DNA from 4 places in the Roseateles albus genome. Region 3 is predicted to be linked to each of the others. Evidence: predicted binding sites of a transcription regulator. Region 3 holds the regulator's gene; each other region holds the start of a gene.
The links. Region 3 encodes FNR, which switches genes on or off when oxygen is low (the NO sensors DNR and NnrR bind a similar motif). Its sites were predicted from a motif close to TTGATNNNNATCAA; they were not measured.
Positions count from the first base shown of each region.

Region 1: a site for FNR is predicted at 1,599-1,612, ahead of PRZ03_RS18040 (putative zinc-binding protein). Genes of this name have one in related genera too.
Region 2: a site for FNR is predicted at 2,485-2,498, ahead of PRZ03_RS02190 (hemerythrin domain-containing protein). Genes of this name have one in related genera too.
Region 4: a site for FNR is predicted at 1,920-1,933, ahead of PRZ03_RS16205 (acetyl-CoA hydrolase/transferase C-terminal domain-containing protein). Genes of this name have one in related genera too.

Region 1 is NZ_JAQQXT010000012.1:62,812-67,006, forward strand. Features, by position in the region: partial or broken gene PRZ03_RS18035 (ribonucleoside triphosphate reductase) at 1-1,450, opposite strand, end outside; gene PRZ03_RS18040 (putative zinc-binding protein) at 1,648-2,088, shown strand; gene ipdC (indolepyruvate/phenylpyruvate decarboxylase) at 2,196-3,854, opposite strand; gene ubiT (ubiquinone anaerobic biosynthesis accessory factor UbiT) at 3,927-4,195, opposite strand, start outside.
Region 2 is NZ_JAQQXT010000001.1:528,993-533,187, reverse strand. Features, by position in the region: gene PRZ03_RS02200 (hypothetical protein) at 1-301, opposite strand, end outside; gene tkt (transketolase) at 334-2,367, opposite strand; gene PRZ03_RS02190 (hemerythrin domain-containing protein) at 2,586-3,221, shown strand; gene PRZ03_RS02185 (PEP-CTERM sorting domain-containing protein) at 3,250-3,873, opposite strand; gene PRZ03_RS02180 (copper chaperone PCu(A)C) at 4,116-4,195, shown strand, end outside.
Region 3 is NZ_JAQQXT010000002.1:446,660-450,854, forward strand. Features, by position in the region: gene ccoP (cytochrome-c oxidase, cbb3-type subunit III) at 1-46, shown strand, start outside; gene ccoG (cytochrome c oxidase accessory protein CcoG) at 79-1,557, shown strand; gene PRZ03_RS04915 (hypothetical protein) at 1,588-1,872, shown strand; gene PRZ03_RS04920 (hypothetical protein) at 1,908-2,189, shown strand; gene fnr (fumarate/nitrate reduction transcriptional regulator Fnr) at 2,199-2,933, opposite strand; gene hemN (oxygen-independent coproporphyrinogen III oxidase) at 3,113-4,195, shown strand, end outside.
Region 4 is NZ_JAQQXT010000010.1:83,015-87,209, reverse strand. Features, by position in the region: gene PRZ03_RS16215 (lipocalin-like domain-containing protein) at 1-1,011, shown strand, start outside; gene PRZ03_RS16210 (GGDEF domain-containing protein) at 1,001-1,807, opposite strand; gene PRZ03_RS16205 (acetyl-CoA hydrolase/transferase C-terminal domain-containing protein) at 2,015-4,156, shown strand.

The sequences.
Region 1 (4,195 bases), on a different contig from region 3:
AGGTGCCCAGATAGCGCTTGGTGTAGGGGAACAAGCCCTCGTCGATCAGGCGCTGGATCAGCTTGCGCTTGATCTCCAGGCTGTCGCGGCCCAGATCCAGCAGCTTATCCAGCCGGGCCAGCAGGCCGGCTTCGTCGCCAGCATGCAGATGGCCCAGGCGGGCGCAGTTGATCGTCACCACGCCGAGCGAGCCGGTCTGCTCGGCCGAGCCGAACAGGCCGTTGCCGCGCTTGAGCAGCTCGCGCAGGTCCAGCTGCAGGCGGCAGCACATCGAGCGCACCATATTCGGAGTCAGCTCGGAGTTGAGGAAGTTCTGGAAGTAGGGCAGGCCGTAGCGCGCCGTCATCTCGAACAGCGCCTCGGCATTGGCGCTGTGCCAGTCGAAGTCTTTGGTGATGTTGTAGGTCGGGATCGGGAAGGTGAAGGCCCGGCCCTTGGCGTCGCCGGTCATCATCACGTCGATATAGGCGCGGTTGATCAGGTCCATCTCGACCTGCAGCTCGCCGTAGCAAAAACCCATTTCGCGCCCGGCGATCTGCGGCACTTGCTCGCGCAGATCATCCGGGCAGGTCCAGTCGAAGGTCAGGTTGGTGAACGGCGTCTGCGTACCCCAGCGCGATGGCACATTGAGGTTGTAGACCAGCTCTTGCATGCATTGGCGCACCTGCGCGTAGCTCAGAGCGTCCTTGCGCACATAGGGTGCCAGATAGGTGTCAAAGCTGCTGAAGGCCTGGGCGCCGGCCCATTCGTTTTGCAGCGTGCCGAGGAAGTTGACGATCTGGCCGACCGCGCTGGACAGATGCTGCGGCGGGCCCGACTCGACCTTGCCGGCGACGCCGTTCAGCCCCTCGTTGAGCAGCGTGCGCAGCGACCAGCCGGCGCAATAGCCGCTCAACATATCCAGATCATGGATGTGCAGATCGGCTTCGCGGTGGGCTTGGCCTATGGCCGGCGGGTAGACCTGGTCCAGCCAGTAATTGGCCACCACCTTGCCCGACACATTGAGGATCAGCCCGCCCAGGCTCCAGCCCTGGTTGGCATTCGCCTTGATGCGCCAGTCACGCTGCTGCAGGTACTCGTCCATGGTGTCTTGCACAGCGACCAGTGTCTGGCGAGCGCCGCGCAGTTTGGCGTGTTGCTCGCGGTACACCACATAGGCGCGCAAGGTCTGGCGCAGGCCGGCCTCGAACAGCGCCGCTTCGACGGCGTCCTGGATCTGTTCAACCGTCAGCAAGGCCTGACCCTCCTCGGCCGGCGGCGTTGGCCGGGCCGGCTGCGCAGCCAAGGCGCTGCAAAAAGCCCACAGCTTGGGTAGCACGGCTTGCTCGCACAGGTGCAGGGCAGCCAGCCGGTCTAACTCGCCGCTGGCGGCCCCGGCGCTGGCCAGGGCCTGGGCGATTTTGCTTGCATCAAAGGCCACCAGGCGGCCACAGCGCTTGCTGATTTGCATAAGGTGAAAACTCCATATCTAGTGTTGGGCTGGAGAATATTCACTAGGGGTAGTGTTTGCAAGCGCAATTGGAGGGGGTGCTGAGGAAACCTTGAGCCAGCGCAATGAGCTTTGTCAAGTGAACTCAAGGGGACAGGGGAGGTGGCGCTTGATGTCGCTCAAAGGTTTCTTTGCCGACGCGGGGCAAGATGGCAAGCATGAATGCAAATCACGCTCCGCTTGATCCGGCCGCTCAGGCGGCAGGTCAACTTCCCCTGGTTTACAGCTGCTCGGGATGCTCAGATGCTGCGCAGCTCGCCAATCATCTGGCCGTTCGTCTGGACCGCGCTGGCTTGGCGGAGATGTCTTGCATTGCAGGCGTGGGCGGCGGTGTACCGAATTTGGTGCGCAAGGCGCGAGAAGCCGCAGCCACGGGGCGGCCCATCATTGCCCTGGACGGCTGTGTGCTGGCCTGCTGCCGCGCCTGTCTGAGTCAACAGAAACTGGAGCCCAGCCGCCATGTGCTCTTGAACGAGTTGGGGGTTCGTAAGCGCTACCACTTGGCTTTCGATGCCGAGCAGGCTGACTGTTTGTTTGCCGAATTGGCCAATGAGCTGAAGGCGCAGGGCCAGGCGCCTTCAAGCGTGCTCAAAGCCTAGCCACGTTGGGGGGCCTTTGCTGACACTGGCTGTCAGTGGCGTCGCCGATTGCCGGCTTGTTCAGCTCGCTTTGCAGGGCCGAGCTGCTATGACCCGGCTTGAATGAATCAGCGGAGCGGCCCGCCTGCATCCGGCATCGAGAGTCGCTTGACCGCCGCAACGAAGCGACGCAGCGTGGGTGAAATCGCGCCAGGCGGCAGCCGAACGTCCAGCAGTTGGAAGCGGCCCCGCTCCGCATGGGCGAGTGCCAAGGCGCGCACCAGTTCTTCGACGGTAGCCACCTTGTAGCCTTTGCCGCCCATACCGGCCGCCATGGACGCAAAGTCCCATTCGCCGCGATCGTGAAAATGGCTTTCGGGTTGAAAAGTGCGCAGCATCTCCCAACTGGAATTGTTGAACAGCACGACGATGGGGTCGCAGCCCAGCGACCGGGCATTGCCGAGCTCCCACCCCGTCATCTGGAATGCGCCGTCGCCGACCAGCACGAGCGGGCGTCGCCCGGTGGCCACTTGCAGGCCCAGACCGGCGGGCACGCCATAGCCCATGGTGGCGTAATAGCCGGGTGCCAGCAAATCGGTGGGCAAAAGATCCAGGGCGGTGAACAGGCAGTCCCCAACGTCACAGGCCACCGGCATCGGCCCGTGGGCCAGCATCATCTGGTTGAGCGCGGATGCGATTGCGGCAGGACTCACGGCCTCATCCGGGGCGGGCAGCTCTTGCGCTGCGGGCAAATTTGGCGGCGCAGCTTGCTGCACCGGCGCGCTGCATGCCGGGCTCGCCGGCAATCGCAACAGCATGGCGTCGACCAGCTCCGCAATCGGGATGGCTTGATAGACGTGGTGGCCCATTTCGACCTGACCCTGCCAGACCCGGATCGCATGTCGGAAATCGATGCGCTTGGAGGACACGGCGAAGTTGCTGTCACTGACAATCGCGCCCAGCAGCAGCAGACCGTCCGAGGACTCGACCTGCTCGCACAGCTCGTGGTCGCCGGCGAGGCCCAGATAGGTGCCCAGGGCTGCGCAGCCCGTTTGGTTGAGCAAGCCTCGGCCCATCAAGGTGGTGGCCAGCGGAATGTTCAGGCGGCGGGCCAGTTCGGCGACTTTTTCTTCAATGCCGTAACGTCTAATTTCAACGCCCACCAGCATGAATGGTCGGCGCGCCTGGCGCAGACGGCTCAACAGCTCGTCGGCACAGGCCGCCAGACGCTCTGTGTCCACGACCTCGGCCGGGCTGCTGCCCACAGGCTCGCAGGCTTGCATCGGCATATCGCGCGGTATCTCCAGATAGACCGGCCCGGCCCGGCGAAGCGCCTGGTCCAGCACCCGGGCAATCAGCGCCGGAGCGGTCCGCGCATCGTCCAGACGGGCCCGGTCCACCGTGACTTCTTCGAGCAGGCGCCACTGCGAATCCAAGGTCTTGACCTGATGGTGCAGCAGCAGGCCGCTATCGGCTTCATGGACGGCCGGCGCGCCCGACAACAGCACCAGCGGCACGCGCTCTGCGTAGGCGGCGGCCATCGGGTTGATCATGTTCAAGGCGCCCGCGCCATAGGTGACGGCTGCGACGCCCAGCCCGCCGCGGGCGCGCGCGGCGGCGTCGGCCGCGAAGCCCAGGCCGGGTTCGTGCGAGAGGGTATGCAGGGGCAAAACGCCCGACTTTTCCATCGCGCCAAACAAGGGCAAGGCAAAGTCACCCGGTATGCCGAAAATCTCGGTGGCGCCGCGTGCCTTCAGGGCCAGCAGCAACTCGTGGGTCAAGTTCATGGCGGAGTTCCGGTGGGGATCAAGAGAGCAAGGGTGCGGGGTGTCTGGCGTTTGGTGTCTGGTGCAAGCGGCTCATCGCTGCGGCCCCCAAGGCGCTCGCCCGCTCGGTTCAGGCCAGAGCGGCCCGATGGCGTCCAGGGTGTTCTTCAGCACCAAGCCGTACTCGGTGTCGCCTTCCATCACCAAGGCGCGCTCAAAGAAAAGGCGATCGGCGTCGTCTTGGCCGCGCAACAAGCGCCAAAGCGCGTCGCTGCGGGCCCGTATGGTCACGGCCGCTGCGCCGGTGTGGGCGCGCACCGCTTGAAAGCCCTGTGGCCCCAGCCGCAGACGCAAACGCAAAC
Region 2 (4,195 bases), on a different contig from region 3:
CCTCGTCATGCACGGCCTCATTGACCGTATTGGCCAACACCTCGACTTTGGGCGCTTGATCGGGGCGATCAAATGAGAGCTTGACGCGCAGAAAAGTAGCGTGGTCGCCGCGATTCTCACGCATCAACTGCTCCGACACCGGCAAAGGCCCTGCGGCTCTGGTCAGGCATTGAATGGCCTGACCGCCCTCGTCGCTGGGCAATACCGTGATCGCCCGCGCCGCGCCGATCAAGGCGGCCCAAAGCAGCCCGACCGTTGCCACATTGCGCAAAAACCCATTTTTTTTCTGATGGTTATTCAAGCGCTTCTCCTCCCTTCATTTTCTTGCAGCGGTCAGCGCTTCTTGCCCAGCGCAACCTTGACGGTGGCGGCGACATTCTCGGGCGTGAAGCCGAAATGCTTGAACAGCACCGGTGCCGGGGCCGATTCGCCGTAGGTGTCGATGCCGATGACGGCCGCGCAACCATATTTCCACCAGCCGTCCGTCACGCCCATTTCCACCGCCACACGCGGCAGACCTTCGGGCAGCACGGACTTCTTGTACTTGGCGTCTTGGCGGTCAAACACGCTGGTCGAAGGCATGGACACGACGCGCACGCCGATGCCGTCCATGGCCAACAACTCTTGCGCGCGCATCGCCAACTGCACTTCGGAGCCGGTCGCGATGATCACCGCCTGAGCCTTGCTCTTGATGCCGACCGAAGCAGGCTCGGCCAGGACATAAGCACCCTTGCTGATTTCGTCCAGCGCCTTCTTCGGCGCATAAGGCAGGTTCTGGCGGCTCAGCGCCAGCACGCTTGGGCGGCTCGCGTTGCCCAGCGCCATCGTCCAGGCGACCGCGGTTTCGGCCGTGTCGGCCGGGCGCCAGACGTCCAGACCGGGGATCAGGCGCAGGCTGGCCACATGTTCGATCGACTGATGCGTCGGGCCATCTTCGCCCAGGCCGATCGAGTCATGCGTGAACACGTGAATAACGCGCAGCTTCATCAGCGCGGCCATGCGGATGGCGTTGCGGCTGTAGTCGCTGAAGGTCAGGAAGGTGCCGCCGTAAGGGATGTAGCCGCCATGCAGGGCGATGCCGTTCATGATCGCGGCCATGCCGAATTCGCGCACGCCGTAATTGATGTGGCGGCCACCGTTGGCGCTGCCGTCGGCTTCCAGACGGAAGGCGGTTGCGGCCTTGGTGTTGGTCAGGTTGGAGCCGGTCAGGTCGGCCGAGCCGCCGAGCATTTCGGGCACGGCGGCAGTAAAGGCTTCGAGCGCGATCTGGCTGGCCTTGCGGCTGGCCACGGTTTCGGCCTGCGTGTGGGCGGCGATCACCGCATCAACGGCGGTCTGCGCGAAGCTGGCAGGCAAGTCGCCGGCCATGCGGCGCTTGAACTCAGCGGCCAGCGCGGGGTGAGCCTTGGCGTAAGCGGCAAAGCGCTTGTCCCAGGCGGCTTGCAGTTTGGCGCCCTGCGCCTTGGCATCCCAACCGGTATAGACCTCCTTGGGGATCACGAAAGGCGCGTGCGCCCAGCCGATTGCCTCGCGGGTCAGCTTGATTTCGTCGCCGCCGAGTGGCTCGCCGTGCGCCTTGGCCGTGTTGGCGCGGTTCGGGCTACCCTTGCCGATATGAGTCTTGGCGATCACCAGGGACGGCTTGTCGGTGCTCAGCTTGGCCTTTGCAATCGCGGCGTCAACGGCGTCGATGTCGTGGCCATCAACCGGGCCGATCACGTTCCAGCCATAGGCCTCGAAACGCTGGGCGGTGTTGTCGGCAAACCAAGGCGCAACCTGGCCGTCGATCGAGATGCCGTTGTCGTCATAGATGGCGATCAGCTTGTTCAGCTTCCAAGCGCCGGCCAGCGAGCAGGCCTCGTGGCTGATGCCTTCCATCAGGCAGCCGTCGCCCATGAAGACATAGGTGAAATGGTCGACCACCGCGTGCTTGTCACGGTTGAATTCCTTGGCCAGCATCTTCTCGGCCAGCGCCAGGCCGACCGCATTGGTGATGCCCTGGCCCAGTGGGCCGGTGGTCGTCTCGACGCCGGGCGTGATGCCGACTTCGGGGTGGCCGGGGGTCTTGCTGTGCAGCTGGCGGAAGTTCTTCAGCTCTTCGATGGACAGGTCATAGCCGGTCAGGTGCAGCAGCGCATAGATCAGCATAGAGCCGTGGCCATTGCTCAGCACGAAGCGGTCACGGTCGGCCCATTGAGGGTTCGTTGGGTTATGGCGCAGATGGCGGTTCCACAAGGCGACGGCGATATCGGCCATGCCCATGGGCGCGCCGGGGTGGCCGGAATTGGCTTGCTGCACGGCGTCCATGGCCAGTGCGCGAATGGCGTTGGCCATCAAAGTGGGGTTGCTTGCAGCGGTAGTTGCCATGGCTTGAGGAGCTTGAGGAGCTGGAGTTTCGAGGAGGGGTAACCCGGGATTTTACTAGGCCGGCGCGCGCCGCTCGCTTGAAGGCCGCAAGACTAAATCACAGCCCGTCTAAAACCATTGATCCAGAGCAAGCCCGGAGGCGCAATTCGTGACAAGCTGCCGCGAAATATTCGCAGCAGAAAAAGCGCCAAATGGCGTGGATAGCGCTGGAGACAAGCATGACGACGAAGCCGCTGACGATCAAGGTTATTCAGGATGAACATCTGGCCTTGGGCGAGATGCTGCGTTCGGTACCGCTGCTGCTGGCCGACTGGCGCCACCGGCAAACCCTGCCCACGGCCAGCGACTTCGCGACTCTGCGGGCCATGCTTTTTTACATCGACGAATTCCCAGCGAAGCTGCATCACCCGAAAGAGACCGAGCTCTTGTTCCCCAAACTGCGCGCCCGCGCGCCGGAGATTCGCGGGGTACTGGACAGGTTGGACGAGGAGCATTTGCGCGGCGAACGCGCGATTCGTGATTTGGAACATGCGCTGCTCGCCTTCGAAATGATGGGGGAGCCGCGCCGGGCGCCCTTCGAGCAAATGACCGAGCGCTATATCCGCGCCTATTTGAACCATATGCAGATCGAAGAGCGCGAGATCCTGCCGCTGGCGCTCAAGATGCTGAGTGCCGAGGACTGGGCCGACCTGGATGAAGCCTTTGCCGCCAACCGCGACCCGCTGACCGGCCACGAGCCCGAGGAGCAATACCGGGCTTTGTTTCAAAAGGTCCAATTCAGCTTGCCGCAATCGGTACAAGCAACGCAAAAAGGCGGCCGCACCGAGGAACCGGGCGGCCGCCTTGCCATCTAACAGCCGCTATGGGCTGCCGCTGTATTGATCAGCCGCGGCGGCGGCGTGTCAGGCCCAGCAGCGCGAAGCCGCCGGCCAACATCATCAGCGAGGTGCTGGCTTCTGGCACGGCCGAGATGTTGTCAAAGCCAACTTCCTTGCCGGCGCTGCCGGTCAAGTCGAAGGACTTGGCGGTGCCGCTGAAGCTCAGCGTCATTTGCTTCCATGAGTCAAAGCCAGTCGACGATGTGGCGCTCAGGTCGATGGAGCCCAGCAGAGTGCCGGAGCCGTTCAGGCCCGAGTAGGCCTTGACGGCGCCGGTCAGGCCTTCTTTGCTTGCATAGAAGAACGACAGACCCTTCTCAACGCCGGCAGCCACGTTCATGAAGGCCGAGGCGCCGTTGTTGTCGTAAACGTAGGCGACGCCTTGTGCCGATGGGGCGCCGGAAAAATATGTCTGCACATTGTCATTCGACAAGCCGGACACGCCAACGAACTCAACGCCCAGGTTGTCGCCAGTGGACAGGTCTGAGGCGGCTCCACCGTTGTAGAACCCGTCAACGGACACACCATAGTCCCATGTCTTTTCAAAGTCGACCACGAAGCTCGTGGCGCCTGCGAAGGCTGGGGCGGCTGCAAACAGGGCCAGAACGGCCAGGCGAGAAAGCTTCATGGGGATGATCCAAGTTGGGGAGGAAGGGAGGGAGAGACAGTGAGTGGCCAACATAGCCACATTGCGCCGCCAGTCTATGCACGCAACACGACAACAGTGTGACCACGCCGCCCCTCTTGCGGCCGCCATTCGGATCAGGCAATGCGGGCGGCTAGCAGGGCCCAGAGCAACACTGTCATCGCCGCTTCATATGACGACCTTACGCTCTGCGCTTCTCGTCCCATACCCACAGGCCTCCCCCGATGACTCAGCATTTTGATCGCCGCCTTTTGTTGCGAGGCCTGATGGCCAGCGGCCTCCTCGCCTGCTTGCCATCGGCGCG
Region 3 (4,195 bases):
TTATGTGTGGGGCATGTCGAGCAATGTGGCCGCTGCGGCCAAATGAAGTCTGAGAAGTAAGCTTCACCCAAGGTAGGCATGAGCGCAGAGTCGGACAAGAGTCAGAGCAAGACCCCACAGCCTGCCTCGGCAGGCAAGGGTAGCCAGACGGTCATCGAGATCGTTTCTCTCTACCAGTCACAGAGCAAGATCTATCCGCGCTCAGTCAGCGGCCTGTTTGCGCGCTGGCGTTGGGGCTTGGTCTGGTTCACCCAGCTCTTGTTCTACGGCCTGCCTTGGTTGCAGTGGAATGACCGCCAAGCGGTCTTGTTTGACTTGGCCACCCGCCGGTTTTACATCGGCGGCTTGGTGCTTTACCCGCAGGATTTCATCTACCTGACGGGGCTGCTGATGGTGTCGGCCTACGCCTTGTTCTTGTTCACGGCGGTGGCCGGGCGACTGTGGTGCGGGTTTGCTTGTCCGCAGACGGTCTACACCGAAATCTTCATGTGGATCGAGCGACAGTTTGAGGGCGATCGTCAAGCGCGAATCAAGCTCGATGCCCAACCTTGGGGTTTCAACAAGCTATGGCGCAAGAGCGCCACCCAACTCAGCTGGATTGCGCTCGGCCTGTGGACGGGCTTCAGCTTTGTCGGCTATTTCACACCGATCAAGCAGCTGTGGGCCGAGGCTTTTACGCTTGGCTTCGGGCCCTGGGAGTGGTTCTGGGTCTTGTTCTATGGTTTTGCCACCTATGGCAATGCGGGCTATATGCGTGAGCAGGTCTGCAAGTACATGTGCCCCTATGCGCGCTTCCAAAGCGCCATGTTTGACAAAGATACGCTGATCATCAGCTACGACGCCGAGCGCGGCGAGCCACGCGGTTCGCGCGGCAAGAAGGTCGACGCCAAAGCTGCCGGCCTGGGTTCCTGCATCGATTGCACCTTGTGCGTTCAGGTCTGCCCAACCGGCATTGATATCCGTAAAGGCCTGCAATACGAGTGCATTGGTTGCGCGGCCTGCATCGACGTCTGCGACGGCGTGATGGACAAAATGGATTACCCGCGCGGGCTGATTCGCTACGACACCGAGAACGGGCTGAACCAACACCTGAGTCCGGCCCAAAAGCTGCGCCGGGTGTTCCGTCCGCGTGTGGTGATTTACACGGTTGTTTTAGTGGTTTTGTGCTCGGCCTTGCTGGGCAGTCTTTTGTTCCTGCGCAGCCCCGTCAAACTCGATGTGGTGCGCGACCGCGGCGTGATGGCGCGTTTGGTCGAGGACGGTTTCATTGAAAACCTGTACCGCCTGCAGGTGATGAACACCACCGAGCAGCCACAGGACTTCACGGTGGCGGTCACGGGTATGACGGGCGTGGCTTTGGCTCAGCCGGTTGCGCTCACAGTGGGTGCAGCCGAAGCGCGCTGGGTGTCTGTGGCGGTGCGTGTGCCGCCGGAAGTGGCCGCGCAGGCCGGTGCTGGCGCTCACCCGATCCAGTTCCAGTTGATGCGCCCACAGCAAGCGGGCAAGGAGCCGGTTCAGGCTTCAATCGAAAAATCAACGTTTGTGGTGCCGCGCTGATGCGCAGCCGCCCAGCTTTGGAAAAGAATCATGACTGAGCATCAAAATATCAATTCGCCCGCTTCATCGTCTTCATTGAGCTCAACTTCGGCCACTGCCGCCGCTGTTGTAGCGCCCGAGGCGACGCGCCCTTGGTGGCGAGAGCCGGTGATGTGGTGGGTGGTGGGCGGCCCGTCCTTGGTCGTGGTGGCGAGTTTCATCACCCTTGGCTTGGCGCTGCGCTATCCCGATCCCGTGCTGCAAGAGCAGGCGTCTGCCAAAGCCATGCAGCCTGCGAAAGAGGCTCGCAATCACGCCGCGACAGGTGGGAAATGAGCGATTCGCCCACCCCAGCTTCAGACTCGAGCCCAGTGCCAACTGATCGTTCGACCCTGGGCCGGGTCGCGATGGCGGTGGTGTGGCCCTCGTTCTTGATGGCCGGGGTGCTGACGGCACTGGTGTTTGCGCTGGTCGATCCGGGTGATCTGACCTGGTTTGGCGGCGCGCCGGTCGAGTTGCCGCGCCAAGCGGTCTATACCCTGGGATTTTTGCTGTTCTGGCTGATCATCAGCCTAGCGGCCAGTTTGAGCGTGCTGATGGCCACTTTGCCGGAGCTGCCGCAGGACCGGCACCCGCGCGCCTGGCCCCGCTGAGTTTGCGTCTTAGCAGGTGGTGCTATTGACCAAGCGCTGCAAGCCGGCTTGGTCGAGGATGCGCAACTGGCGCTGTTTGACTTCCAGCAAACCGTCGTCCTGGAACTTCGAGAAAGTCCGGCTGACCGTCTCGAGCTTCAAGCCCAGGTAGCTGCCGATTTCTTCGCGTGTCATGCGCAGCACCAAGGCGGCAGCGGAGAAGCCGCGCGCTTGCAGGCGCTGGGTCAGGTTCAGCAAAAAAGCGGCCAGCCGTTCTTCGGCCCGCATGCTGCCCAGCAGCAGCATCACGCCGTGATCGCGCACGATCTCGCGGCTCATGATTTTGTGGAACTGGCGCTGCAAGTCGGTGAATTCGCGCGACAACTCTTCCAGTTGCTCGTAGGGGATCACGCAGACCGAAGAATCCTCCAGCGCTACCGCGTCGCAGCTGTGGCGGTCGGTGCTGATGCCGTCCAAGCCCAGCAACTCGCCGGCCATTTGAAAGCCGGTGACTTGGTCTCGGCCGTCCTCTGAGGTGACGCAGGTTTTGAAAAAGCCTGTGCGTACAGCGTACAAAGACAGAAAACTGTCGCCGCTGCGAAACAAAGTATCGCCGCGTCCGACTTGGCGGCGCGTCGCGACCAGCTTGTCAAGTTGCTCCAAATCGCCCGACGACAGGCCCACCGGCAGGCACAGCTCGCGCAAATTGCAACTCGAGCAGGCAACCTTCAGGGGTTCGATTTTGATCGGGATGGTGGCGTTCATTTGGCTCTTTTCAACTGACGCGCCGCCGTAACAGCGGGGCGGCGAATCTTTGGGGAAAGTGGCTCCCGAGATCATCAGCCTGATGTATCTCAAGAACTGCTGCATTGTTGGCCTCACCAAGCAGCTTAAGCTTGATCTTGATCAAGCGGTGAAAGCAAACTCTTGGCAAAGTATGCGCCATGGTACAGATCATTCACGCTAGCCCCGCCTTGGGTTCCGTCCAAGCCTCGGACAGTATCAGCGAAGAGCTGTTGCGCCGCTTCGATGTCTCAGGGCCGCGCTACACCTCTTACCCGACCGCAGACCGGTTTGTCGAAGCCTTTTCGGCCGATCAGTACACGCAGGCCTTGCAGCAAAGAGCAGGTGGCTCCTTGGGCAGTGCCTCGCCTTTGTCGCTGTACATCCACATTCCGTTTTGCGAATCGGTCTGCTACTACTGTGCTTGCAATAAGGTCATCACCAAGCACCATGACAAGGCGGTCGAGTACCTGCAGGCCTTGGTCACCGAGATGGATCTGACGCTCGCCCATCTGGGGCGCGGAGCGGCGGTGTCGCAACTGCATTTGGGCGGCGGCTCACCGACCTTTTTGAGCGACGCCGAGTTGAGCCAGTTGATGCTCGCACTGCGCGAGCGTTTTCGTGTGGCGCCTGGGGCCGAAGTCTCGATCGAAGTGGATCCCCGCACGGTCACCAAGGACCGGCTCAAACATCTGCGTGAACTGGGCTTCAACCGACTCAGCTTTGGCGTGCAGGACTTTGACGCGGCGGTACAAAAAGCCGTGCACCGAGAGCAGAGCTACGAGAGTGTCGAGGCCTTGATGATCGCCTCGCGCGAACTGGGTTTCGAGTCCACCAATGTCGATTTGATTTACGGTCTGCCGCTGCAGACGCCGGACTCGTTTGCTCGCACGATTGCTCAAGTTGGCGCCTTGAAGCCGGATCGCATCGCGCTCTATGGCTACGCCCATCTGCCGCAGCGCTTCAAGCCGCAGCGCCGCATCGACACGGCCCAACTGCCGCCGGCCGGTGACAAGGTTGCGATGTTGGCGGGGGCCATCGCCGGCTTCCAAAGCCATGGCTACAGCTATATCGGCATGGATCACTTCGCCTTGGCCACCGATTCCTTGGCTGTGGCCAAGCGGCAAGGGCGCCTACACCGCAACTTCCAGGGCTATAGCACTCAGCCTGATTGCGATCTGGTGGCACTGGGAGTGTCGGCGATCGGCCGTGTCGGTGCTTGTTATAGCCAGAACGCGAAGACG
Region 4 (4,195 bases), on a different contig from region 3:
CAGAGCCTGGAATGGTGGTACCTGACCGGCGTGTTGGGCGACGTTTTCAGCGAGCGGGAGCTTGGCCCCCCTCGCTTAGGCTATCAGCTGACCTTTTTCCGTGTGCGCGGCCCGGCGCCGCCAGACCACCCGAGCCGCTTCGCCGCCCGGCAATTGCTGCTGGCGCATGCCGCCGTGACCGATCTGGCGGGCGGCAAATTGCAGCACGATCAGCGCCTGGCTCGCGCCGGATTCGGTATCGCCGAGGCCAGCGAAAGCGATTGCGATGTCCATTTACGCGACTGGTTTTTGAGAAGAAACGAGGCAGGCTACCGCGCCGGCTTCGCCAGCAAGACAGGCGGCTTCGCGCTAGAGCTGCGCTTGCAAACCACGCAGCCGCCCTTGCTGCAAGGCCAGCAAGGGCTGTCACGCAAGGGCCCCGACCCCGCTCAGTTCAGCCACTACTACAGCCAGGTGCAGTTGCAGACCGAAGCGCAGCTGCAGCTCGGCGGCAAGACTCGCCAACTCAGCGGGCGCTCCTGGCTCGACCATGAATGGAGCGACAACCTGCTCGGAGCCCAAGGCGGAGAACAAGCGGTCGGCTGGGACTGGGCCGGCATCAATTTGAGCGACGGCGGCGCGCTGACCGTCTTCAGGCTGCGCCGGGCCGACGGCACGCAGCTCTGGGCCGGCGGCAGCTGGCGCAAGCCCGGCGGCGCTAGCCAGGATTTTGCGCCTGCACAGATCAGCATGGCGCCGCTGAGGCATTGGCGCAGCCCGGCCAGTGGCGCCAACTATCCGGTCGCCTGGCGCATCACCACACCGCTGGGGCAGCTGGAGCTGCGCACGCTGCTCGACGCGCAAGAAGTCGACGCACGGGCCAGCACGGGCATGCGTTACTGGGAAGGCGCTGCGGAGTTGCTGAGCCTAGACGGCCAGCGCCTCGGTCTGGGCTACCTGGAGTTAACCGGCTATGCCGACGGCATGGCGCTGCTGCGGTCGCAAGGGCCAGGCAAAAAACTCAAGCCCTGAGCTCGGCCGCCCGGCCCGGCATCAAGCCATCGCCCACCCGCACACAGTTGCGGCCATCCGCCTTGGCCATGTGCAGGGCGTCTTCGGCTGCGTTGACGAATTGATCCAGGCTGTGGTGGTCGGCCTGCAGCGCCGCCACACCCAGGCTGACGCTGACCGGGATGACGTGGCCGTTCCAACAAAAATCAAGCCGCTCGACCCGTTCACGAATCCGCTCCGCCACATCGAGCGCACCGAGCGGGTCGGTGTGGGGTAAAAAAAGCCCGAATTCTTCGCCGCCAAAGCGAGCCAGCACATCGCCCTGACGCAAGGTCTCGCTGCTGGCCTCGGCAATCTGGCGCAGCAGCATGTCACCGCAGCGGTGGCCAAAGTTCTCGTTGATGCGCTTGAAATGGTCGAGGTCTATCATCACCATCGCACAAGTCGTTTCATAGCGCCGGGCCAAGGCCCATTCGCGCTCGATCAAGCCGAGAAAGGCACGCCGGTTGACGATGCCGGTCAACATATCGGTGCTTGAAAAGCGCTTGAGCTGCAGCGTCGACTGTTCGAGCTGCGCCAGCAGGCCCAGCAACACGCGCCCGAGCAGCGCAGCCAGCAAGAGCGCGCTGAGCCCGGCACAGAGGGCGGCGGCGACACGGTCGCCAAAACCCAGCAATGAAATCAAAAGCTGTGAAACAGCTACCGCAGCCAGCAAAGCCGCTGCCAGCAGCAGCGCCAGGGCCTTAGCCGGCCCGAGGACCTCGGTCCATTGTCTCAACAAGGCCAACCACCTGGGCGGCTCCAAATTTTTCAACATGTGCGAATAGTGAAGCGAATGTGCGAGCAGCATTTCAACACAGACCTACAGACCGCAAGAATCATTGAGCCGCCGTGTTGCCGAGCCCGACCGATGCACGCGCGTCACAATCTTGTCGTAAATCAAAATGGCCAGCCGCAGGCTGCAGCAAACTGAAGCGATGACCAACAAGCTCGCGGCAATGACCGCGAGGCATGGAGACAAGACATGAACAAGCACGCCGCCGCCGCATGGCTGAACAGCATTGAAGCTACCGTGGACCAGATCCTGCAGCGCGTGCAGGGCGAGATCGTGATGGCCATACCGCTGGGCCTGGGCAAACCCAACCCCCTGGTTAACGCGCTATATCGACGCATTGCGGCCAGCCCCGAGCGCCGGCTCAAACTGTTCACCGCCCTGTCCCTGGAAAAACCCCAGGGCAAGTCCTCGCTGGAGGCGCATTTTCTGGAGCCGCTGGTCGAGCGCGTGTTTGGCGACTACCCCGACATGGACTATGTCAAGGCGCTGCGCGCCGGCACGCTGCCGCCCAATATCGAGGTCCATGAGTTCTTCATGAAGACCGGCGACTACCTCGGCAATGATGGCGCGCAGCAGGCCTTTGTCTGCACCAATTACAGCTTCGCGGTGCGCGACATGATGTCGCATGGCGTCAATGTGCTTGCGCAGGCGGTGGCGAGCCGCACCGGGGCCGACGGGCGCACCGAGTTTTCTCTGTCCTGCAACCCTGATCTGAGTTTTGATTTGATCGAGCGCATGCAAGCGCAGGGGCGGCCACTGCTGGCGGTGGCCATGGTCAACCATGAACTGCCCTTTATGCCCGGCAACGCGGTGGCCTCGCCTGACTTGTTTGGCCTGGTGCTGGATGGCCCGGGCTGCAGCCACACCATCTTCGCGCCGCCCAATGCGGCCATCAGCTGGGCCGACTACGCCATCGGCCTGCACGCGGCCAGCCTGGTGCCCGACGGCGGCACGCTGCAGATCGGCATTGGCTCGCTGGGCGACGCCATCGCGCAGGCCTTGATCGTGCGCGATGGAAATAGCGAGCATTTCAAGACCATCCTGAGCCCGCTTTGCCATGGCGAGCTGCAAGGGCGCGAGCTCGATAAGTTCGAGCAAGGCCTGTACGGCTGCTCGGAAATGTTCGTCAACGGCTTTATGCGTTTGATCGAGGCCGGCCTGATTCGCCGCCGCGTTTTCAGTGATCTGGATCTGCAAGAGTTGGCGCTGCAGGGGCGCATGCCGGCCAAGCCCAGCCTGCAGGTGCTGCAAGACCTGCTGCAGCGCGGGCGCATCAGCTCGCCGCTGCGCGAGGCCGACCTCGCCTTTCTGAGCCGGCACGGCATCCTCAAGGCCGGCGTGAACTGCAGCGCGGATCAGTTGCAGCTGGGCGAGCAGTCGATTCGCAATGATCTTCGGGATCCTGCCGCCCTGGCTGCCATCGAGGCTTGTTTGCTGGGGCCAAGCTGGCTGGGAGCGACCATCATGCATGGCGGTTTCTTCCTCGGGCCGCGCGACTTCTATCAGCGCCTGCGCGAGATGCCCGAGGAGCAGCTGGCCCTGATTGACATGACACGCATTGGCTTCATCAATGAACTCTACGGCGACTCCCTGGGCAGCGAAGCGCTCAAACGTGCGCAGCGCGTCAAGGCCCGCCTGATGAACACGACGATGAAGGTGACGCTGCTGGGGGCTGCGTCCTCGGACGGTATGGAGTCGGGGCAGATGGTGTCGGGCGTCGGCGGTCAGTACAACTTCGTCGCCATGGGCCATGCGCTGCCCGATGCGCGCGGTATTCTGATGTTGCGCTCTACCCATGACAACGCCGACGGGCTGCGCAGCAATATCGTCTGGAGCTATGCCAACTGCACCATTCCTCGCCATCTGCGCGACATCGTGATCACCGAATACGGCGTCGCTGACCTGCGCGGCTGCACCGATTCGGAATGCGTGAAACGCTTGCTCAATATTGCCGATTCGCGCTTCCAGACCGCGCTCTTGCACGAAGCGATTGCCCATGGCAAGTTAGAGGCGGACTACGAGATTCCCGCCGCCGCCCAGCGCAACAGCCCCGAGATGCTGCGCGAACATTTGCGCCCCTGGCGCAACAGCGGCGTGCTGCCGGACTTCCCCTTTGGCACCGACCTGACGGCGGACGAGCTGACCATCGTGCGCGCACTCAAGAAGCTCAAACACGCCAGCCACCATCCGCTTGAATTGGTCGGCATGATTTTGCAAAGCCTGAGCGGCGAGAAGCCCGTGCCGCCCGCCTACCTGGAACGCCTGGGCTTGGCCGACGCCAAGAGTTTCAAAGATTTGTTTGTGCGCAGACTGTTTGCCAGCAATCTTTAAGCCTCAGCCGGATGGCATTTTGAGCCGCCGCATACACTG